DNA from 2 places in the Streptomyces sp. NPDC001902 genome. Region 2 is predicted to be linked to the other one. Evidence: riboswitches for the same ligand, from Rfam matches in the RefSeq annotation. Region 2 holds a riboswitch; the other holds the start of a gene.
The links. Region 2 has a riboswitch for cyclic di-AMP ahead of ACFYYN_RS27105 (transglycosylase family protein). Riboswitches for the same ligand answer to the same signal wherever they lie in the genome.
Positions count from the first base shown of each region.

Region 1: linked by a shared signal. The riboswitch ahead of ACFYYN_RS14900 (C40 family peptidase) and the one ahead of ACFYYN_RS27105 (transglycosylase family protein) in region 2 are both predicted to bind cyclic di-AMP.

Region 1 is NZ_JBIATA010000007.1:178,814-182,234, reverse strand. It holds gene ACFYYN_RS14910 (CDP-alcohol phosphatidyltransferase family protein) at 1-440, opposite strand, end outside; gene galE (UDP-glucose 4-epimerase GalE) at 706-1,689, shown strand; gene ACFYYN_RS14900 (C40 family peptidase) at 1,780-2,253, opposite strand; cyclic di-AMP (ydaO/yuaA leader) riboswitch at 2,257-2,410, opposite strand; gene ACFYYN_RS14895 (hypothetical protein) at 2,759-3,064, opposite strand; gene ACFYYN_RS14890 (ATP-dependent Clp protease proteolytic subunit) at 3,071-3,421, opposite strand, start outside.
Region 2 is NZ_JBIATA010000018.1:142,801-146,221, reverse strand. It holds gene ACFYYN_RS27110 (aldo/keto reductase) at 1-705, opposite strand, end outside; cyclic di-AMP (ydaO/yuaA leader) riboswitch at 1,340-1,531, shown strand; gene ACFYYN_RS27105 (transglycosylase family protein) at 1,534-2,685, shown strand; gene ACFYYN_RS27100 (SAM-dependent methyltransferase) at 2,891-3,421, shown strand, end outside.

The DNA.
Region 1 (3,421 bases), on a different contig from region 2:
AGCGCGTCGAGGAAGATCACCGCGAGGGCGAGCCACATGTAGACGGGGTTGTCCGTGCGGTAGAACTGGCCGCCCATGAGGGCCGCGGCGCAGCACACCACGCGGATGCGGTCGAAGATGTAATCGAGCCAGCCGCCGAACTCGGAGCCCTTGCCGGTGAGCCGGGCCAGCTTCCCGTCCATGCAGTCCAGGATGAAGCTGAAGTGGTACAGCACGGCGCCGATGATCAGGTACTTCCAGTCGGCGAGCGCGAAGCAGGCCGCGGCTCCCAGGCCGAGGAAGAGGGCGCCCCAGGTGATCTGGTTGGGGGTGAGTCGGGTCCACCTGGCCGTCCAGCGCACCAACGGGGTCGCCACGGGGTCGACCAGGAAAACGGTCCACCAGGCGTCCCGCTTCTTCTCGGTGAGGCGCCGTACTTCCGCGAGCGGCGGTATTTCCATGGACCAGAACCCTTTCGAGGCGAATCAGGCACCGAACCGGGGCAGCGGATCGGTTGAGGCTGGGACGCGTCCGCGATGCTGCGCGGGCCGTCGGGCGAGCGGTGTCCCGCGGTGGGGCCTGCTCCAACCGTTCCTACGACGCGGGGCGACGGCAAACGGTTGTGTGGATGAATGGATAGTAAACAAAAAGTCGGCGGAGTGTACCGCGGGGCCCGTCCCGCAGGGGGTTCGGGGCCGCCGTGGGAGAGCCGTTAGGATGCGTCGGATGACGTGGTTGATTACTGGCGGTGCCGGATACATAGGGTCGCATGTGGTGAAGGCCATGGTCGACGGCGGCGAGCAGGTCGTCGTCGTGGACGACCTGAGCACCGGCGACCCGCAGCGGCTGCCCGCCGGGGTGCACCTGGAGAAGGGCTCCGTGCTGGACGCGGAGCTGCTGGACCGGGTGCTGCGCGATCACTCGGTGCGCGGGATCGTGCACATCGCGGCGAAGAAGCAGGTCGGAGAGTCGGTGGAGCGTCCGCTCCACTACTACCGGGAGAACGTCCAGGGCCTGCAGACCGTCCTGGAGGCCGCGGTGCGCGCCGGGGTGACCAGCTTCCTGTTCTCGTCCTCCGCCGCGGTCTACGGGATGCCCGACGTCGACCTGGTGACCGAGGAGACCCCGTGCGCGCCCATGAGCCCGTACGGGGAGACCAAGCTCGTCGGCGAGTGGATGGTCCGGGCGACGGGTGCCGCCCACGGCATCGCCACCGCCTGCCTGCGCTACTTCAACGTGGCCGGCGCGGCCACGCCCGAGCTGGGTGACGCGGGGATCTTCAACCTCGTGCCGATGGTCTTCGAACGGCTCTCCCAGGGGAAGCCCCCGCTGATCTTCGGCGACGACTACGAGACCCCCGACGGCACCTGCGTACGCGACTTCATCCACGTCGAGGACATCGCCTCCGCCCACGTCGCCGCCGCGCGCCGGCTGGCGGAGGACCCGACCGCCGCCCTGGTGTTGAACATCGGCCGCGGCGAGGGCGTCTCGGTCGCCGAGATGGTGGGCATCATCGGCTCGGTCACCGGCCGCACCGACGCGACGGCGCAGGTCATCGAGCGCCGCCCCGGCGACCCCGCCCGGGTCGTCGCCTCCGCCTCGCGGATCGAGGAGGAGCTGGGCTGGACGGCCCGCCACGAGGTGCGCGAGATGGTCGCCTCCGCCTGGGCCGGCTGGTGCCTGCGCCACCCGGAGCAGGCCCGGCACTGAGTTCCGTCCCCAAGACCGCGGGAGGGGGGGGGGGGGGGGGGGGGGGGGGGGGGGGGGGGGCGCCCCCCCCCCCCCCCCCCGCGACCGGGGTCACTTCACCCGTCCGTACCAGACGCTGCGGCTCCAGATCTTCTCCAGCCGCACCCGCCCGCCGGGTTTGGGGGAGTGCCAGATCTTCCCGTGCCCGGCGTACATCCCCACGTGGTACACGTTGCTCCCGTAGTGGAAGAAGACCAGGTCACCACGGGTCCGTGAGGACTTCCGGATGTGCCGGACGCTGTTGTACTGGGCGCCCGCGGTACGGGGGAGCTTCTTGCCCGCCTTCTTGAAGGAGTAGAAGGTGAGCCCGGAGCAGTCGAACCTGCCGGGGCCGGCGGCCCCGTACTGGTACGGCGCGCCCCTCTTGGATGCCGCGATCTTCAGCGCCTTGGCGGAGACCGCCGCCGCGTCTGCCTGCTGGGCGAGCTCCGGCAGTACGGCGGGACCGGCCACGGCGGCCGCCGTGAGGGCGGAGACCGCTCCGAGCCGGCACAGGACCCCGGACATGGCTGTTGGCGCACTCATGCGCAACCCTTCGTCGTCCGCCTGCGAAGGATGACCTGTCGGGTTCGGGCAGGCGAAGATGCCCGGCCGCGGCTGCGGCTTCACCCCAAGGGTCCGGCGACCGGACCCGTAGTGCTCGGGTCCTCCGCTCCTGCCGATGAGTCGTCGTCGACCTGGCATCCGCGCGGCGGCAGGATTCGGCGTCCGCGCGGACCGCCCCGCCGGGATGACGGGGGCTTGTCGTCGAAGGGATGATCACCCACCGAAGCGGCCGATTCCCAGCACAACCGGTCGAATGTGAGTCTGTTCACGACTCACCTATTCGGGTGGACTCCGCGACACGGGACCCGGACTGACGACTCGAAAGGAGTCGAACACCAGGGACGGAGCGTCAGATTCCGGATGTGTGCGGCCATATCGCGCAACTCGGGGCCACTCGGCCGTCCACGGCAGATACAACGATCGGGCGAGTCCATTCGGTTCGAGTTCGCGCCGCCCGAACGGACCAGTGTGTCGTGACGCTCCGTCAGCACGGCCGTGATGGCGGCAAGGTGACCTGACCGGTGCGCCGTTCGCCGTCCAGCACCCGCAGCGCCCGTTCCATCGTCGCCGTGTGCACCTCGCCCTCCCCGCGCATGTGCATCAGCGTCAGCGCGTCCCGCAGCTCAGCCGCCCTCCCCACCAGGGCCTGCGCGGCGCGCAGCGCCCCGTAGGTGTCCCGGGAGCGGGACGGGTTGATCCGGCCCAGCAGGTCCACGACCTGCAGGTAGGTGTCGATCAGCTCGCCCTCGGCCCGCGTCAGTGCGGGGAGCGGGGGCAGTTCGGGTACCACGGCCCGTCACCGCAGGGCGCGCGGGGCGCGGCCGGCGCCGTCCTTGCGGCTCAGCGTCAGCCGGTCCACCAGGCCGTAGGCGAGGGCCGACGGTGCGTCAAAAATGGTGTCCCGTTCGATGTCGGCCCCGATCCGCTCCGGTGCCTGACCGGTGTGGCGTACCAGCAGTTCCTCCAACTGCTCCCGACGGCGGAGCAGTTCCCGGGCCTGGATCTCCAGGTCCGCGGTGGTGCCCTGGATCACCTCCGCGAACGAGGGCTGGTGGATCAGCACCCGCGCGCCGGGGGTCATCAGCCGCTTGCCGGGCGCTCCGGCGGCGAGCAGGACGGCCGCCGCCGAGGCCGCCTGGCCGACGCA
Region 2 (3,421 bases):
CTGGAGGTATCGGTCGGTGAGCTGGCCCTGGGCGAGCGGCGAGTACGCGATGAGCGCGGTGCCGGTGTCGCCGACGGCGTCGAGGACCCCGGCCTCCGGGTCGCGCTGGAGGATGCTGTAGGCGGCCTGGTGGATCAGCAGCGGGGTGCCCAGCTCGCGCAGGATCTCCGTCGCCCGGCGGTGCGCCTCGGCGGGGTAGTTGGAGATGCCGGCGTACAGGGCCTTGCCCTGGCGGACCGCGGAGTCCAGGGCGCCCATGGTCTCCTCCAGGGGCGTGTCCGGGTCGAAGCGGTGCGAGTAGAAGACGTCCACGTGGTCCAGGCCCATGCGGCCCAGCGACTGGTCCAGCGACGAGAGCAGGTACTTGCGGCTGCCCCATTCGCCGTACGGTCCCGGCCACATGTCGTACCCGGCCTTGGTGGCGATGAAGAGCTCGTCGCGGTACGGGCGGAAGTCCTGGGCGAAGAGGGTGCCGAAGTTGGCCTCGGCCGAGCCGGCGGGCGGGCCGTAGTTGTTGGCCAGGTCGATGTGGACCACGCCGCGGTCGACGGCGCGGCGCAGCACCGCGCGCTGGTTCTCCAACGGCGAGGTGTCGCCGAAGTTGTGCCACAGGCCCAGGGACACGACGGGCAGCAGGACCCCGCTGCGCCCGGTCCTGCGGTATTCCATCGAGGCGTAGCGGTCGTCGGCGGCGAGGTAGGGCACGCGAGGTCTCCCGGGCGATGTAAGAAAATGTGCGGGATTGGGAGGCTACCGTCGCCCAATCGGCGCTGTCACGTCCGTTCTCCGGACGGCGGCCGTCGTGCACGTCCCCTTTCTCGCCCCGCCGGAGGGGTGGTTGTGGCGCACGCCACACCGCGGAACGCCTCGGCGCGGCCCGTCCGGGAATCGCGGACCCTCCTCGGCGGTTGCATCCGGGGGGCGTTCCTCCGGGGGGACCTCAGGACGGCGCGGTCCGGGGCGGGTTGGACCGGAACACGTCCTGTCTTATCCGGCATTAAGCCGCCTAACCGGACATATGCGGCCACAGTGCATGCGTAGGGAATCGATGCGTGATGGGTGTCACGCGCCGAACACGCAGCGGAGGCCATGGGCCACGCAGCGTCTAATGTTCCCGCCGAATTTCACCGGGTGATATCGCGCAATTACCGTGGGACAGTTTTCCGCCTACACAGAGCGGACACTTCTCACCTAAAGTCACAGAAGCGGATGATCGACTTGCGGTCCGCCGGGGGGCGTGATTCTGGTCCTTGCTCCGGGACGATTCCGTCGTTTAGCTTCCAGATCTCGCAGGACAAATTCCTGCGAGATTCTTCCGGGTAGAACGCCTAGTCCTGCCGCTGCCCGGACGCCGGATGACAAGACCGCACGGCAGGAGCGGGGGACCCAGGTAGTTTGCCGTTCCCGTTGGTCTCGGGACGGCTAGGGGTGAAGTCGCAGCGACATGCCTTTATTTGGCATGCCCCATTGCGGCCGGGCATCTCCAGCCCGAACCCGACAGCTTACCTCGCAGGCGTCGGAGAGGAATTCGGCATGCCCGGTAAGGGAAAGCACCGTCGTCCGCGGAACACCCGCATTACCCGTATCAGCGCGCTGGCCGGCACCACCGGCGCCGCCGTGGCGCTCCCGATCGTCGGCGCCACCGGTGCCCACGCCGCTCCCGTGAGCGTCTGGGACAAGGTCGCGGCCTGCGAGAGCACCAACAACTGGTCCATCAACACCGGTAACGGCTTCTACGGCGGACTGCAGTTCACCCAGAGCACCTGGGCCGGCTTCGGCGGCACGAAGTACGCCCCGCGCGCCGACCTCGCGACCAAGGCGGAGCAGATCGCCGTCGCGGAGAAGGTCCTCGCGACCCAGGGTCCGCAGGCCTGGCCCGTGTGCGGTCCCAAGGCCGGTCTGACGAAGGCCATGGCCAACCCGTCGGCCACCCCGCAGAGCGTCTCCGGCACCGCCGCGAAGCCGGCTGCCAAGCCCGCCGCCCCCGCCAAGAAGGCCGAGGCGCCGAAGGCCGCCACCGCCAAGCCGAAGAGCGCCGGCGGCTCCTACAAGGTCGCCGGCGGCGACACCCTCTCCAAGATCGCCAACGCCCGGTCGGTCGAGGGCGGCTGGCAGAAGCTGTACGCGAACAACGAGTCGGTCATCGGCGGCGACCCGAACCTGATCTACCCGGGCCAGGTCCTGTCCCTGGGCGAGAAGGCCGCCGCCAAGAGCGCGCCCAAGGCCGCGAAGGCCGCCCCGGCCGCCAAGCCGGCCGCCGCCAAGGCCGCCAGCACCTCCGGCTACACCGCCCCGCTCGACCACGTCACCCTGGGCACCGCCTACCACCAGGCCGGTGCCATGTGGTCCAAGGGCTACCACACCGGTGTCGACTTCATCGCCTCGACCGGCACCAAGGTGAAGTCGATCGCCGGCGGCACCGTGGTCTCCGCGGGCTGGGGCGGTTCGTACGGCAACCAGGTCGTCGTCAAGCACGCCGACGGCCGGTACTCGCAGTACGCCCACCTGTCCGCGCTGTCGGTCTCGGCCGGCCAGTCGGTCTCCGCCGGTCAGCAGCTGGGCCTGTCGGGCGCCACCGGCAACGTGACCGGTCCGCACCTGCACTTCGAGGTGCGCACCACCCCCGACTTCGGCTCCGACATGGACCCGCTGGCGTACCTGCGTGCCCACGGCGTCAACGTCTGATCGGACTGATCGACCGTCATCCGTCGGTAGGCTGTGCCCTGTTCCCCGTTTGTAGGGAACAGGGCACATGCCTTTGGTCTGTGACCGAAAACGGATCGAATATTTCCATTTCTTGTGTCCTCTCGAACGGTCGATCAGTAGCCTCTCTCGCACGTGGTCGTGTCCACGACCACGAATCCTGATCGCCGACGAGCTGGAGCCGTTGATGGAACGCCCTGCCTGGGCCCCCCAGGGGATCGATCTTTCCGTGCCGAGCGTGTCCCGCATCTACGACTACTACCTGGGCGGTTCGCACAACTTCGAGGTCGACCGGGAGGCGGGACGGCGGGCCATCGAGGCCTTCCCGGGGCTGCCGAAGATCATGCAGGCCAACCGGGCGTTCATGCGCAGGGCCGTGCGTTACTCCGTCGACCAGGGCATCACCCAGTTCCTCGACATCGGCTCCGGCATCCCCACCTTCGGGAACGTCCACGAGGTCGCCCAGGCCGCCAGTCCCGGCGCGCACGTCGTCTACGTCGACCACGACCCGGTCGCCGTCGCCCACAGCCGTGCCGTGCTGGAGGGCCACGAGAACGCCGCCATCGTCGCCGCCGACCTGCGCTCGCCCCGCGACATCCTGGACAGCGCGCAGGTGCGCGGGCTCATCGACCTGGAGCGCCCGGTCGCGCTGCTCCTCGTCGCGGTCCTGCACTTCCTCGAGGACGCCGACGAACCGGCCAAGGCCGTGGCCGAACTG